One region of the Oerskovia sp. Root918 genome, then DNA from elsewhere that is predicted to be linked to it. Evidence: predicted binding sites of a transcription regulator. Region 1 holds the regulator's gene; the other holds the start of a gene.
What was found. The regulator LexA, encoded in region 1, represses DNA repair genes until DNA is damaged. The targets are predictions, from matches to a motif close to TCGAACANNTGTTCGA.
Positions count from the first base shown of each region.

Region 2: a site for LexA is predicted at 2,454-2,469, ahead of ruvA (Holliday junction branch migration protein RuvA). Genes of this name have one in related genera too.

Region 1 covers NZ_LMJG01000011.1:311,193-318,862, reverse strand. The annotation lists gene ASE27_RS09050 (AAA family ATPase) at 1-1,066, shown strand, start outside; gene serA (phosphoglycerate dehydrogenase) at 1,218-2,417, shown strand; gene ASE27_RS09040 (DUF5302 domain-containing protein) at 2,511-2,702, opposite strand; gene ASE27_RS09035 (aldo/keto reductase) at 2,817-3,893, shown strand; gene nrdR (transcriptional regulator NrdR) at 3,999-4,541, opposite strand; gene ASE27_RS09025 (LysM peptidoglycan-binding domain-containing protein) at 4,938-5,309, opposite strand; gene lexA (transcriptional repressor LexA) at 5,608-6,357, shown strand; gene ASE27_RS09015 (L-lactate dehydrogenase) at 6,489-7,442, opposite strand; gene ASE27_RS09010 (ATP-dependent DNA helicase) at 7,522-7,670, opposite strand, start outside.
Region 2 covers NZ_LMJG01000014.1:272,186-279,855, reverse strand. The annotation lists gene ASE27_RS15065 (NUDIX hydrolase) at 1-100, shown strand, start outside; gene pdxT (pyridoxal 5'-phosphate synthase glutaminase subunit PdxT) at 282-932, shown strand; gene ASE27_RS15055 (YebC/PmpR family DNA-binding transcriptional regulator) at 940-1,698, shown strand; gene ruvC (crossover junction endodeoxyribonuclease RuvC) at 1,785-2,348, shown strand; gene ruvA (Holliday junction branch migration protein RuvA) at 2,516-3,163, shown strand; gene ruvB (Holliday junction branch migration DNA helicase RuvB) at 3,216-4,289, shown strand; gene yajC (preprotein translocase subunit YajC) at 4,406-4,825, shown strand; gene secD (protein translocase subunit SecD) at 4,956-6,710, shown strand; gene secF (protein translocase subunit SecF) at 6,710-7,670, shown strand, end outside.

The DNA.
Region 1 (7,670 bases):
GATCGAGGACCTGTTCATCAAGCCGCACCGCCTCGCCGAGGCGGCACCCGACATGTCACGCGCGGACCGAGCGGCCCTCGCACGCCCCCAGGGCTCACCCTGGACGCCCGCGGACGTGCCGCTCCTCGACGAGGCCGCCGAGCTCCTGGGCGAGGACGACCAGGCTGCCCGCGCCCAGGCCAAGGCCGAGGCAGCGGACCGCGCGGCGAACCTCGAGTACGCGCGCCAGGTGCTCGAGTCCTCGGGAGCAGGGGGCGGGATCGTGGGGGCGGAGATCCTCGCGGACCGCTTCGGCGGCGGCGGCTCGCGCCTGACCACGGCCGAGCGCGCTGCCCAGGACCGCACGTGGACGTACGCGCACGTCGTGGTCGACGAGGCCCAGGAGCTCTCCGCGATGGCGTGGCGCGCCCTGGTGCGCCGCTGCCCCACACGGTCCATGACGATCGTCGGCGACGTCGCCCAGACGTCCTCGCTCGCGGGTGCGCGGTCGTGGTCGAGCATGCTCGACCCTTTGCTGCGAGACGCGTGGCGGCAGGCGACCCTGACCGTCAACTACCGCACGCCCACCCAGATCGCCGACACCGCGCAGCGGTTCGCGGCCGCGTCGGGCCTCCCGACGTCGTCGCTCACCTCGGCGCGCGACGTCCCGGGAGCCCTCGTGCTGGCCCCCGTCTCCGTTGCCGGGGCCGTGGGACCGGAGGTCGTCGCACGGGTCCGCGCGGCGCTGGCGGAGTTCGTCGGGCCCGACGGCGCAGGCCGGGTCGCCGTGGTCGTCCCGGCCGGGCGCGTGGGCGAGGTGCGCGAGCAGCTGGTCGAGGCGCACGGCTCGACGCCGCTGCTCGCCGGTCCGGCCGCGGCCCTCCCCGGCGCGCTCGCCGCGGCGCTGACGGTCCTGAGCCCCACGCAGAGCAAGGGCCTCGAGTTCGACGCCGTCGTCCTGGTCGAACCGGCCGAGATCCTCGCCGGTACCTCGGGCGCCTCGGACCTGTACGTGGCCATGACGCGACCCACCCAGCGACTCGTCGTCGTGCACGCCCAGCCCCTGCCCGGAGGGTTCGCCGACTGAGGGGGCGCGCGGCGCCGGCCGGGCGGGGTGCCCGGCCGGCGTCGCCGGACCTGTCGTGGGGTGCGCCCGGACGGCGTCCGGCCAGCCGTGCCGGGCGTCCGAAGGACAAGACTCGTTTGGTGCTCATGGCAACTCGGAGCACCATAGGGAGGTGCTACGCGCCCTCTTCCTCGAAAACCTGCACCCACTCGCCACCTCGATCTTCGAGTCCGCCGGCATCGACGTGACCGTGCGATCCGGGGCCATGGACGAGGCCGAGCTGATCGAGGCGCTCCAGGGCGTCAACATCCTCGGCATCCGGTCCAAGACCAACGTGACCGCCCGCGTCATCGAGTCCGCACCGGACCTCGTCGCGATCGGCGCGTTCTGCATCGGCACCAACCAGATCGACCTCAAGGCCGCCGCCTCGCACGGTGTCGCGACGTTCAACGCCCCGTTCTCGAACACCCGGTCGGTCGTGGAGATCGCCCTGGCCGAGATCATCGCGCTGACCCGACGCCTGACCGAGCGCGACCGCGCGCTCCACGACGGCATCTGGGACAAGTCGGCCGAGGGCGCGCACGAGGTCCGTGGCCGCACCCTGGGCATCATCGGCTACGGCAACATCGGGACCCAGCTCTCGGTCGTGGCCGAGGCGCTCGGCATGTCGGTCATCTTCTACGACACGGCCGAGAAGCTCGCGCTGGGCAACGCCCGTCGCATGGACACCCTCGACGAGCTCCTGGAGACCGCCGACGTCGTGACCCTGCACGTGGACGGGCGCGGCGGCAACGCCGGCCTGTTCGGCGAGAAGCAGCTCTCGCGCATGCGCCCGGGCTCGATCCTGCTCAACCTCTCGCGCGGCTTCGTCGTCGACACGGGGGCTCTGCGGGAGGCCATCCTGTCCGGGCACCTGTCCGGCGCGGCGATCGACGTCTTCCCCGAGGAGCCCAAGAAGCGCGGCGACCACTTCGAGTCGGACCTCCGTGGTCTGCCGAACGTGATCCTGACCCCGCACATCGGCGGGTCCACGGAGGAGGCGCAGGAGTCGATCGGCCAGTTCGTCGCCGGCAAGCTCCGTGACTACCTCGCCACGGGCTCGACCACGCTCAGCGTCAACATGCCCGGTCTGGCCCTCGAGCAGAGCACGGGCGTGAGCCGGATCGCGCACCTGCACCGCAACACCCCGGGCGTGCTGGCAGCCGTCAACGCCGTGCTCGCGGAGCACGGCACCAACATCGAGGGTCAGATGCTCGCGACCCGCGGTGAGCTCGGCTACGTGGTGACCGACGTCGGCTCGGAGCTCGAGCCGGCCGCGATCGAGGCGCTGCGCGCGATGGACGCGACCGTCAAGCTGCGGGTGCTGTCCTGACCCGCTAGCTCGAGCCGCTACGACGAAGGGACCGCACCCGTGGGTGCGGTCCCTTCGTCGTCACGGGCGGGCCGGGCAGTGCCCGGCAGCCGCTCAGCCGGACTTGCGGCGGAACGTGCGCTGCACAGGTCCGACGGTCTCCGAACCGTGCACGGTGCCCGTGTTCGAGCCCCCGTCCGCGGTGCGGTGGCTCGCGGCGTTCTTGCGGTCCAGCGCCTCGCGGAACTTCGCCTTCGCGTCCTCGCTGGGCGTGGTCGCTGGTGTCTCGTCCTTCGACGTCGTCATCGGCGGGCCTCCTTGCTCTCGGTGGAACGGGTACGCCTGGGGGCGCTCCCCTGCCCCCAGCCTGGCGTACGCCGATCGGTAACGCCAGCGAATACGACCGGGTACGGTCGAGACATGTCGCACAAAACACCGACGGGCACCGCCGACATGACGTACCGGCGCGCCGGGAGCTCCGGCCTGACCCTGCCTACCCTCTCCCTGGGTCTGTGGCAGAACTTCGGGGACTCCACGCCGTTCGCCGCTCAGCGCGAGCTCGTGCTGCACGCCTACGAGCGGGGTGTCGTCCACTTCGACCTCGCGAACAACTACGGCCCTCCTCCCGGGTCGGCCGAGGCCGGGTTCGGCCGCCTGCTCGCGACGGACCTGCGGGGACACCGTGACGAGCTCCTCCTCTCGACCAAGGCCGGCTACCGCATGGGCCCTGGCCCGTACGGCGAAGGCGGCTCGCGCAAGTACCTGCTGTCCTCGCTCGACGCCTCGCTGCGTCGACTGGGACTCGACCACGTGGACGTCTTCTACTCCCACCGGTTCGACCCCGCGACACCGCTGCGCGAGACGGTCGGCGCCCTCGCCACCGCCGTGGCCTCGGGACGCGCCCGGTACGCCGCGATCTCGTCCTACTCGGCCCGTCGCACCGCGCAGGCCCTCGAGATCGCCGCGGACCTGGGCCTGCCCCTGGTCCTGCACCAGCCGTCCTACTCGATCCTCAACCGCTGGATCGAGGAGCCAGGGCCCGACGGACGGACGCTGCTCGACGTCGCCGGCGACGCGGGAACCGGCCTCATCGTCTTCTCGCCCCTGGCCCAGGGCATGCTGACCGACCGCTACCTCGACGGCGTGCCGGAGGGGTCTCGCGCCGCGCGCGGAGTGTCGCTGCGCACCGAGCTCCTCTCGCCGGAGAACCTCGCCCGGGTCCGCACGCTGCGGGAGATCGCGTCGGGCCGCGGCGAGTCGCTGCCACGGATGGCGCTCGCCTGGACGCTCCGGGACCCGCGGGTGACCTCGGTCCTCGTGGGGGCGCGCACGACGGCCCAGCTCGACGAGAACCTGCGAGCGCTCGACGCCGTCCCGTTCTCCCCCGCGGAGCTCGCGGCGATCGACGCGGTGTCGCTCGAAACGGCCCCGGACGGCACGTCGCGCCCGCTCGACACCGGCATCAACATCTGGGCCGACCGGTCGAGCAGGCTCTGAGCACACTCCGTCCCGTCCCGGTCCGCGCCGACGGAGCACGGGACGCATCGTCCGCGCCGACCAAGCGCGGCACGCGTGGCGCGCGAGCACGGCGCCACGCCCGGCTCAGGCCAGGTGCGAGGCCTCCCCCGCGGGCGCAGGGTCCTGCTCGACGTCGATCCCCTCGGAGCCGTCGCGTCCGCGCACCGCATCCTCCCGAGCCTCGCGCTCGGCGCGCAGCGAGTTGATCGCGGTCTCGAAGTCCTCGAGCGAGTCGAAGGCCTGGTAGACGCTCGCGAAGCGCAGGTAGGCGACCTCGTCGAGCTCGCGCAGCGGGCCGAGGATGGCCAGGCCGATCTCGTAGGCGTCGAGCTCGGCGCTGCCGCCGGCCCGCAGCGACTCCTCGACGCGCTGGGCCAGCACCGCGAGGTCGTCCTCGTTGACCGGTCGCCCCTGGCAGGCCTTGCGCACGCCCGTCACGATCTTCTCCCGGCTGAACGGCTCGGTCACCCCCGAACGCTTGACCACGGACAGGCTCGCGGTCTCGATCGTGGTGAAGCGCCGGTTGCACGCGGGGCACTGGCGGCGACGGCGGATCGATGCCCCGTCGTCGGAGGTCCGTGAGTCGACGACCCGAGAGTCCGCGTGCCGGCAGAACGGACAGTGCATGGGAAAGGTCTCCTGTGCTGGTCGGCCTGGCTCCGGAGCGGCCGCTCCGGAGGTGCGCCCCGAACGTACGTCGCCCGCTCGGCGACATGCAAGGCGCCCCGCCCCGGGCATCGGTCACAAACGGAGAACGGAGGTGGCCGGCAACCGGCCACCTCCGTCGGGACGCCCCCGTCCCCATCTCACGTCCGCGACTCGCCTCGCAGACGTCGACGCAACTGCGGAGACGCGGCAGTGCGCGCCTCCTCCCCACCGACCGACCCCCCAGCCGGGTTGGTGAGGCAGTACTAACTTAGGGGAACCTAAGGGCAGTGCGCAACCCCTGTCTCACACGCAAACCTGCCGAGACGCGGCACCAGAGCCCCGGCGAGCGCTGGCCTGAACCGCCGGAGCAGCCCGTCACCCCTCGCCCACCGGGAGCAGCAGCTGCTGCCCGACCTCGAGACTGGCCGACGAGAGCCCGTTGAGGGCCATCAGCTCGTCGACGACGTCACGCACGTCCCGGTCGCCCCCGGCCAGCGCTGCGGCGTGCTGCCAGAGCGTCTCGCCGGCCTGGACCGCGTGCACCGTGACCTCGCGCGGCTCCCCCGGGCCCGAGGCGAAGGCCTTGCCGCCCCACAGCACGACGAGCGCCATGAGCCCGAGGACGAGCGCCGTCAGGACGACCCGACCGCGGAGCGTGAGACGGAGGGGACCCTCCGACGCCGGCATCGGCACGGACGCCTGACGCCTCGCCGTACGCCACTCGTCCATCGACACCACTGCGCTCATGTCCACTCCTTCGCCAGGGGTGCCCGAACCGCCTTCCCCGGTCGGTTCGAACACCTGTACGTCGAACATCTGTACGATTTCTATCACCGACTGCACGCGTTGTCGAGACATGCTCGAACATGTGTTTGATTCGTGTCGCGTGGTGACCTACCCTGGACCTGTACCGGTCGTCCGATATGTCGGGCCCCTTCGGGGCGCGCGCAGGCGGCCGGGAGCTCTACCAGGAGGAGGCGGCGCCGCTCTCGGCGCACCCTCCGCAGGACAAGGACCGGAACGGCCGAGCAGGGCGGAGACGACGATGGCGGGACGGGTGGCCGACACCACGGGCAGGCTCGCGAAGGTGCACGAGCTCCCCGACCCTGCGACGGGCGGGGACGGGCTCACTGCGCGTCAGCGCCTGGTCCTCGAGACGATCCGGTCGTCGGTCGAGCAGCGCGGCTACCCGCCGAGCATGCGCGAGATCGGCGAGGCCGTCGGCCTGACCAGCCCGTCGAGCGTCAAGCACCAGCTGACGACGCTCGAGCGCAAGGGCTACCTGCGCCGCGACCCGAATCGTCCTCGGGCCATCGAGGTCGTCCAGACCGACGACTCGCGCGGGATCAGGGCTCTGCCAGGCAGCGGCTTCCCGCGCGTGGAGGGCGTGGATCCCGCCGAGGAGTCCCCCGAGCGCCCCACCCCGTCGTACGTCCCCGTCGTGGGGCGCATCGCGGCCGGTGGCCCCATCCTCGCGGAGCAGGTCGTCGAGGACGTGTTCCCGCTGCCCCGCCAGCTCGTGGGCGACGGTGAGCTCTTCCTGCTGCGCGTGTCGGGAGACTCCATGATCGACGCAGCGATCTGCGACGGCGACTGGGTCGTCGTCCGTCGCCAGCCCGTCGCGGAGAACGGTGAGATCGTGGCCGCGATGATCGACGGCGAGGCGACCGTCAAGACCTTCAAGCGCATCGACGGGCACGTGTGGCTCATGCCGCACAACGAGGCGTACCGCCCGCTGTCCGGCGACGACGCGCAGGTCCTCGGCCGCGTCGTCTCGGTCCTGCGCAGCCTCTGACCTGCTCGCCTCTCGACGCCCCTGTTCCTGCACGACGAAGGGGACGGCCGCACCGGCCGTCCCCTTCGTCGTGCCCCGGGCACCGCCTGTCGGCGGTCCTCGGCCCCCTCGCGGGAGTCAGCTCTGGCGCGTCACAGCCCGAAGCTCTTCGCGACCGCGCGCACCGAGTCCGCGGACGAGCGCAGCCCGGCGAGCTCGATGTCGGACAGCGGGACCTCGATCCGCTCCCCGCACCCTCGCCGCTCCAGCAGCGACGGCACGGACAGGCACACGTCGCTGATCCCGTGGAAGTCGTCGAGGAGCGAGGAGACGGGCAGGACGCGGTGCTCGTCGTCGAGGATCGCCTCGATGATGCGGGTGGCGGCGAGCGCGACCGCATAGTTGGTCGCGCCCTTGCCCTCGATGATGCGGTAGGCCGACTGCACGACCTCGTGCGCGATGTCCTCACGCACCTCGGCGGTGAGCGGCCCACGGCCCGTGAGCCCCTGCCAGTCGAGCAGCGGCACGCCGCTGATGGTCGCCGAGCTCCAGAGCGGGATCTCGCTGTCGCCGTGCTCGCCCGCGATGTAGGCGTGGACGTTCTGCACCGCGACACCGCAGTGCTGCGCGACCAGGAAGCGCAGGCGGGAGGAGTCCAGGACAGTCCCGCTGCCGAAGAGCTGGTTGGACGGCAGCCCCGAGTACTTGAGCGCCGCGTACGTCACGACGTCGACCGGGTTGGTCACCATGATGTAGATCGCGTTGGGCGCGACCTCGACGAGCCCCGGCAGGATGTTGCGGACCAGGGAGATGGTCGCCCCCGCGAGGTCCAGGCGCGTCTGCCCGGGCTTCTGCTTGGCGCCCGCGGTGAAGACGACGACGTCGGCGTCGGCGCACACCGCGACGTCGTCGGAGCCCTCGACCTTGGCCATGGGCATGAACTGGATGCCGTGCTGGAGGTCGAGGACCTCGGCCTCCACCTTGGTCTTGTTGATGTCGAGGAGGCTCACGGTGTGAGCGGCCCCTCGCATGAGCGCCGCGTAGGCGAGGGTCGATCCGACGGAACCTGCGCCGACGATCGCGAGCTTGGTGGTACGGGCGGGCACTGTGCCTCCTGGACGTTGTGCGACGGACCTCGAGCCTCCGCCGGACGGAGACCGCGTCCACCGCGTGGACTGCCGGGTCTCAGCCTAGGGCGGAGAGGCGCTCGAGCGCAGAGAGGACGACACGTCGGTCGGTCGTGGTCCAGAAGTCCGGCATCGACTTGGTCAGGTAGGAACCGTAGCGAGCCGTCGCGAGGCGCGGGTCGAGGACGGCGACGACACCGCGGTCCG
Region 2 (7,670 bases), on a different contig from region 1:
CACCATCGAGGTCTTCCCCGCCGGGCTGCCCGACCTCCTCGAGCCGCTCCTCGACGGGTGGGACGGACGGACCCGCCACCTCGGTGAGGCCACCGAGTAGCCGACCACGCCGCACCGCGCGGAGGACGCGGGTGCCGTACGGCACCCGCGTCCCGAGGCGCGCCGCGCCCGACCGGGGCGCTCGGACCCGGCCCCGCGTCCGGGCCGCACCCGCCCTCCGGCCGCGAGCGCCGTCGTCGGGCACCCCCGCACCGCGCGGCGGGCGGCGCGTACGATGGGCGATCGTGAAACCGGTCATTGGAGTCCTCGCCCTGCAGGGCGACGTCCGTGAGCACGTGGCCGCCCTCGAGGTGGCCGGTGCGCGCGCCGTCACCGTGCGGCGCCCCACCGAGCTCGCCGCGCTCGACGGCCTCGTGCTCCCCGGCGGTGAGTCGACGACGATCGACAAGCTGCTGCGGATCTTCGAGCTGTTCGACCCGCTGCGGGCCGCGATCGCCGCAGGTCTGCCGGTGTACGGCTCGTGCGCGGGCATGATCCTGCTCGCGGACCGGGTGCTGGGGGCGACCCACGACCAGCAGACCCTCGGTGGCCTGGACGTCACGGTGCGCCGCAACGCGTTCGGGCGTCAGGTCGACTCGTTCGAGTCGTCCGTGGAGATGACCGGGGTGCCGGGCGGGCCCGTGCCCGCCGCGTTCATCCGGGCCCCGTGGGTCGAGCAGGCCGGCCCGGGGGTCCAGGTCCTGGCGCGCACGCGCCACCGGGGCGCCTCCGTGCCCGCTGCGCCGGGCGCGGTGCCCGCCGCGGGCGCGGGCGAAGACGCAGGTAGAATCGTCGCAGTACGTCAGGGAACGTTGCTCGCCACCTCCTTCCACCCCGAGATCACGGGCGATGCGCGGGTGCACGAGCTCTTCGTCGCAATCGTGAAGGAGTAACAGGGGTATGTCAGGACACTCCAAGTGGGCTACGACCAAGCACAAGAAGGCCGTGATCGACGCCAAGCGCGGCAAGCTGTTCGCCAAGCTCATCAAGAACATCGAGGTCGCGGCCCGCACGGGCGGCGGGGACCTCGCCGGTAACCCCACGCTCTTCGACGCCGTCCAGAAGGCCAAGAAGTCCTCGGTCCCCAACGACAACATCGACCGCGCCCTCAAGCGCGGCTCGGGCCAGGAAGCCGGCGGCGCCGACTACCAGACGATCATGTACGAGGGCTACGGCACGGGCGGCATCGCCGTCCTGGTCGAGTGCCTCACGGACAACAAGAACCGTGCCGCCGCGGAGGTCCGCATCGCGTTCACGCGCAACGGGGGCCAGCTCGCGGACCCGGGCTCGGTGTCCTACCTGTTCTCCCGCAAGGGCGTCATCGTGGTCCCCAAGGAGGGCACCACCGAGGACGACGTGATGGAGGCCGTCCTGGAGGCGGGCGGCGAGGAGGTCACGGACGAGGGCGACACGTTCGAGGTCCTCACCGAGGCCACCGACCTGGTCGCGGTCCGCACCGCGCTGCAGGACGCCGGCATCGAGTACGACTCCGCGGACGTGGTCTTCCACCCGTCCATGGAGGTCGAGGTCGACGCCGAGGGCGCCCGCAAGATCCTGCGCCTGATCGACGCGCTCGAGGACAGCGACGACGTGCAGAACGTCTACGCGAACTTCACCGCGAGCGACGAGGTCATGGCCGAGCTCGAGAACGACGACTGACCCACCACCCGGTGTGACCAAGGGCTCCCGCGCGACCGCTCGCGTGGGAGCCCTTGGTCGTGGGTGGCGCGTGAGAAGGTGAGCGCGTGCGCGTGCTCGGAGTGGACCCAGGCCTGACCCGCTGCGGCGTGGGCGTCGTCGACTCGTTGCCCGGGCGGCGCGCGCAGATGGTCGCGGTCGGGGTCCTGCAGAGCCCCCCGGACATGTCGGTGGACCTGCGCCTGCTCACGATCTCCCAGCGCCTGGACGCCTGGATGGACGAGCACGTCCCGGACGTCGTGGCCGTCGAGCGGGTCTTCGCCCAGCACAACGTGAGCACCGTCATGGGCACCGCGCAGGTCGCGGGGCTCGCGATGGTCGCCGCGGCCCGGCGCGGGGTCCCGGTCGCGATGCACACCCCCAGCGAGGTCAAGGCGGCCGTGACCGGCACGGGCCGGGCGGACAAGGTCCAGGTCCAGCGCATGGTCGCGCGCATCCTGGGCCTGGCCGAGCTGCCCAAGCCCGCGGACGCCGCCGACGCCCTGGCGCTGGCGATCTGCCACATGTGGCGCCCCGCGGGCGCGCTGCAGGGCGGCGACCGCCACCAGCTCACCCCTGCCCAGCGGGCGTGGGCCGCGGCAGAGCAGGCCTCGCGCGGCCCGCGCCGCTAGGTGCCCGCGGCAGGGGCACGTGCCGGGGGAGCGCGGTGCGTCGAGGTGCCCGACGGCGAGGCTCACCCGGGCGCACGCCCGCCCGTTGCTAGAGTGGCCGCAGTTTCGTACAGGTGTTCGGGATCGGTCGCGCGCGGCCGGGGCCCGCGAGGATGCATGGAGGCACAGTGATCGCTTCGCTGTCGGGAACGGTGGCGAACGTCCGCCTGGACCGCGCTGTCATCGAGGTGGGCGGCGCCGGGGGAGCCGTGGGGTACCTCGTGCACGCGACCCCCGCGACCCTGTCCACGCTGCGCGTGGGCGAGGCGGCCCGCCTGTCCACGAGCATGGTCGTGCGCGAGGACTCGTTCACCCTGTTCGGGTTCGCCGACGACGACGAGCGCACCGTCTTCGAGGCCGTGCAGACCGTCAGCGGCGTCGGCCCGCGCCTGGCCCTGGCGATGCTCGCTGTCCACACGCCCGACGCCCTGCGCCGCGCCGTGGCCTCCGAGGACATCGCCGCGCTCATGCGCGTGCCCGGTATCGGGCGCAAGGGCGCCCAGCGCATCGCGCTCGAGCTCGGCGACAGGCTCGGGGCCCCCACGGGCACCGGCGACGGGACCGCCGAGGAGGCGGCAGGCACGGGCGCCGCCGTGGTCGACGACCAGCGCGACCAGGTCGTCCAGGCGCTCGTGGGGCTCGGCTGGAACCCCAAGGCCGCCGAGGACGCGCTCGCCACGGTCCTGGCCCAGGCCGGCGTCGACGTCGTCGCCCCCGACGAGATCGCCGGCGCCCTGCGCGCCTCGCTGCGCGTCCTGGGCGGCCCCCGTGGGTGACTTCGACCGGGTCGGGTACGCCGAGGGCGAGGAGCCCTTCACGTCCGAGCGGATCGTGGCGCCGGCCGCGGACGACCTCGAGCGCGCGGCCGAGGCCGCGCTGCGTCCCCGGCGGCTCGAGGAGTTCGTCGGCCAGCTCGTCGTGCGCGACCAGCTCTCCCTGGTGCTGCAGGCCGCGCTGGCCCGCGGAGCGACCCCCGACCACGTCCTGCTCTCGGGCCCTCCCGGGCTCGGCAAGACAACCCTCGCCATGATCATCGCGGCCGAGCTCGGCGCGTCCCTGCGGGTGACGTCGGGCCCCGCGATCCAGCACGCGGGCGACCTCGCCGCGGTCCTGTCCTCCCTCGAGGAGGGCGAGGTCCTGTTCATCGACGAGATCCACCGGCTCGCGCGCCCCGCCGAGGAGCTGCTCTACGTCGCCATGGAGGACTTCCGGGTCGACGTGGTCGTGGGCAAGGGAGCGGGGGCGAGCGCGATCCCGCTGGCCCTGCCGCCGTTCACGGTCGTGGGCGCCACCACGCGCGCCGGGCTGCTGCCCGCGCCGCTGCGCGACCGGTTCGGGTTCACCGGGCACCTCGACTTCTACTCGCCCGACGAGCTCCAACGCGTCCTGGTCCGCTCGGCCGGCCTGCTCGGCGTCCGGCTCGACGCCGACGCCGCCCACGAGATCGCCGGCCGCTCGCGCGGCACCCCCCGCATCGCCAACCGCCTGCTGCGCCGCGTGCGCGACTGGGCCCAGGTGCGCGGCGACGGCTCGCTGGACCTGCGGGCCGCGCGGGCGGCGCTCGAGGTCTACGAGGTCGACGAGCTCGGCATGGACCGCCTCGACCGGGCCGTGCTCGGCGCGCTGTGCACGCGCTTCAACGGCGGCCCCGTGGGGCTGAGCACCCTGGCCGTGACCGTGGGCGAGGAGGCGGAGACCGTCGAGACCGTCGTCGAGCCGTTCCTCGTGCGCGAAGGGCTGATCGGGCGCACCCCGCGCGGGCGCGTCGCGACCGCGGCCGCCTGGGCGCACCTCGGGCTCACACCCCCCGACCCCCTCGCGCCCCGCGGCCCGGGCGGCCTGACAGGGGGACGGAACGGCTCGGGACGGACGGGGCGAACCCTGTTCGACACCGGGGCCTAGACTGGGGGAGTCTGAGCGGCGGAACTCCACGGTCGTACGGTTCGTTGGTGATCCGTACGCGTGCGCCTAGACTGCCGCGCAGATCCCAGCACAGAACAGGAATCGGTTACCCCGTCATGGACTTCAGTCTCATCCTCATCCTCGCCCTCGCCGCAGGTGCGATGTTCCTCATGACCAGCCGGTCGCGCAAGGCCCAGAAGGAAGCAGCAGCCTTCCGGACCAACCTGGCCCCCGGCCAGGAGGTCATGACCGGTTCGGGCCTGTTCGGCACCATCGTCGCGGTCGACGAGGAGAAGGACATCATCACGATCGAGTCCACCCCCGGCAACCAGTCCCGCTGGCTGCGGGCAGCGATCGCCAAGCTCGTCGAGCCGCCCGTCGCCGAGGACCCGGCAGAGGACGACGAGGACGGCTCGGTCCTGGGGGACACCGACTCGACCTCGACGGTCGACGACGTGCTCGACGTCCCGGACGACCTGTCCGGACTGACGGACAAGCCGGGGGACAAGCGGGACGACGGCACCGACAGCAAGTGACACACGTCGCGCCCCGATCCCGGGGCGCGACGTCGATCCGCGTCATCGCACGCTCGATGTCGCGCGCACGAGAAGAGACGGATAGTTGGCCACCTCCAACACACGACGCGCCAGGCCCGTACGTACCCTGGTGATCCTCGCTGTACTGATCGTCGCGTTGTTCGCGTCGATCTTCGCCGGCACCAAGTGGTCGGACGCGAGCACCACGCCCGGACTCGCCCTCGACCTGGAGGGCGGCACGCAGATCATCCTGACGCCGATCGCCTCCGAGGGGCAGGTCACCGACGAGACGATCCAGCAGGCGATCAACGTGATCCGCCAGCGTGTCGACTCCTCGGGAGTCACCGAGGCCGAGATCACCAGCCAGGGCAAGAACATCGTCGTCGGGCTGCCCGGCACCCCGAGCGACGAGACGCTCGACCTCGTGCGGAAGTCCGCGCAGATGCGCTTCCGCCCGGTCCTGACGTACGGAGCACCCACCCCGGTGGCCTCCGAGACGCCGGCCGAGGAGCCCACCGAGCCCACCGCGCCCGTGACCCCCACGAGCCCCAGCGACCTGGCCCAGATCACCCCGGAGATCCAGGCCCAGTTCGACGCGCTCGACTGCACCGACCCCAAGAACCTGACGGGCGGCACCGGTGACGACGCCGACGCCCCGCTCGTCACGTGCGCCGACGACGGCACGGTCAAGTACATCCTGGGCCCGGTCGAGATCGAGGGCACCGAGATCTCCAACGCGAGCTCGGGCCTCGGCACCACGGCCCAGGGCGTCAGCACCGGCCAGTGGGTCGTCAACATCGAGTTCAACGCCGAGGGCACCAAGGCCTTCCGCGACACCACCACGCGCCTGGTCGCGCTGCCTGCCCCGCAGAACGCGTTCGCCATGGTCCTCGACGGGCTCGTCATCTCCGCCCCGACGGCCAACGTCGCGATCCAGGACGGCAAGGCCGAGATCTCCGGCAACTTCACCCGCGAGAGCGCCGCGCTGCTGGCCAACCAGCTCAACTTCGGTTCGCTCCCGCTGACCTTCGAGGTCCAGAGCGAGCAGCAGATCTCCGCGACGCTCGGCAGCGAGCAGCTCGAGAAGGGCCTCATCGCCGGCGCGATCGGACTGCTGCTGGTCGTCATCTACTCGCTCTTCCAGTACCGGGCCCTCGGCCTGGTCACGGTGGCCTCGCTCGGCATCGCGGCCGTGCTCACCTTCGGGGTGATCCTGCTGCTGTCCTGGACGATCGGGTACCGGCTCTCCCTGCCCGGCGTCGCGGGCATCATCGTCGCGATCGGCATCACCGCGGACTCGTTCATCGTGTACTTCGAACGCATCCGCGACGAGCTGCGCGACGGACGCACCCTGAACTCGGCCGTCGAGAAGGGCTGGGACCGCGCACGGCGCACCATCCTGGCCTCGGACGCGGTCAACTTCCTCGCCGCGGTCGTGCTGTACTTCCTCGCCGTGGGCGGCGTGCGCGGCTTCGCGTTCACGCTGGGTCTGACGACGCTGATCGACCTGATCGTCGTCTTCATGTTCACGCACCCTGTCTTGCAGCTGCTCGCACGCACCAAGTTCTTCGCGAACGGGCACCCTGCCTCGGGCCTCGACCCGCGCCGCCTCGGCGCGAGCGCCCGGTACGCCGGGCGCGGACGGGTCGCCCGGCCGGGCGCCGAAGGCACCCAGGACGCACCCGTGAGCGACGCGTCGAGCGACGAACCCTTCGGCAGCCCCACGCGGGAGAAGGTCGGCGCGAGCGTCGGCACCGCCACGGCGGGCGAGGGGACCCGGCAGACGATCGCCGAGCGCCGCGCGGCCGCACGGCGCGCGGCCGAGTCCGGCTCGACCACCACCGACTCCTCGACCGAGGGCGACAAGAACGAGGAGAACCTCTGATGGCGCAGGGATTCGCCCAGTGGGGCAACGACCTCTACACGGGGCGCAAGTCCTACCAGATCGTCGGCAACCGCCGCCGCTTCTACATCGTCGCGATCGTCATGGTGCTCCTGTCGTTCGGGGTCCTGCTCACCAAGGGCTTCAACCTCGGCATCGACTTCCGTGGCGGCTCCGAGTTCGTCGTCTCGAACGTCAGCGACACGAGCCAGCAGCCCGCGATCGACGCCGTGTCCGAGGTCGCCCCCGCCGAGGTGCCGCGCGTCACGACGGTCGGCGGCAGCGCCATCCGCGTCCAGACCGACCGCCTGACGGCGGACGAGGTCACCGAGGTGCGGGACGCGCTCGCCGGCGCCTACGACGTGACCGAGAACGACGTCACGACCGCGTTCATCGGCCCCAGCTGGGGCAAGGACGTCTCGCAGAAGGCCATCACGGGCCTGATCGTCTTCCTCGCGCTCGTGGGCGTGGTCATGACGATCTACTTCCGCAACTGGCGCATGGCCGCGGCCGCGCTCATCGCGCTCTTCCACGACCTCATCATCACGGTCGGGATCTACGCGGCGATCGGCTGGGAGGTCACCCCGGCGACCGTGATCGGCTTCCTGACGATCCTCGGGTACTCGATCTACGACACCGTGGTGGTCTTCGACAAGGTCCGCGAGAACACGGCCGGCATCCTCGACCAGACCCGCAGCACCTACGCCGAGCGCGCGAACCTCGCGGTCAACCAGACGCTCGTCCGGTCGATCAACACCTCGGTCGTGGCCCTGCTGCCCGTCAGCGCCATCCTGTTCATCGGCGCGTTCCTGCTCGGCGCCGGCACGCTGCGTGACATCGCGCTCGCGCTGTTCGTCGGCATGGCCGTGGGTGCCTACTCCTCGATCTTCCTGGCCACACCCCTGGAGGTCTCGCTGCGCGAGCGCGAGCCCGCCATCAAGGAGCACACCCAGAAGGTCCTGG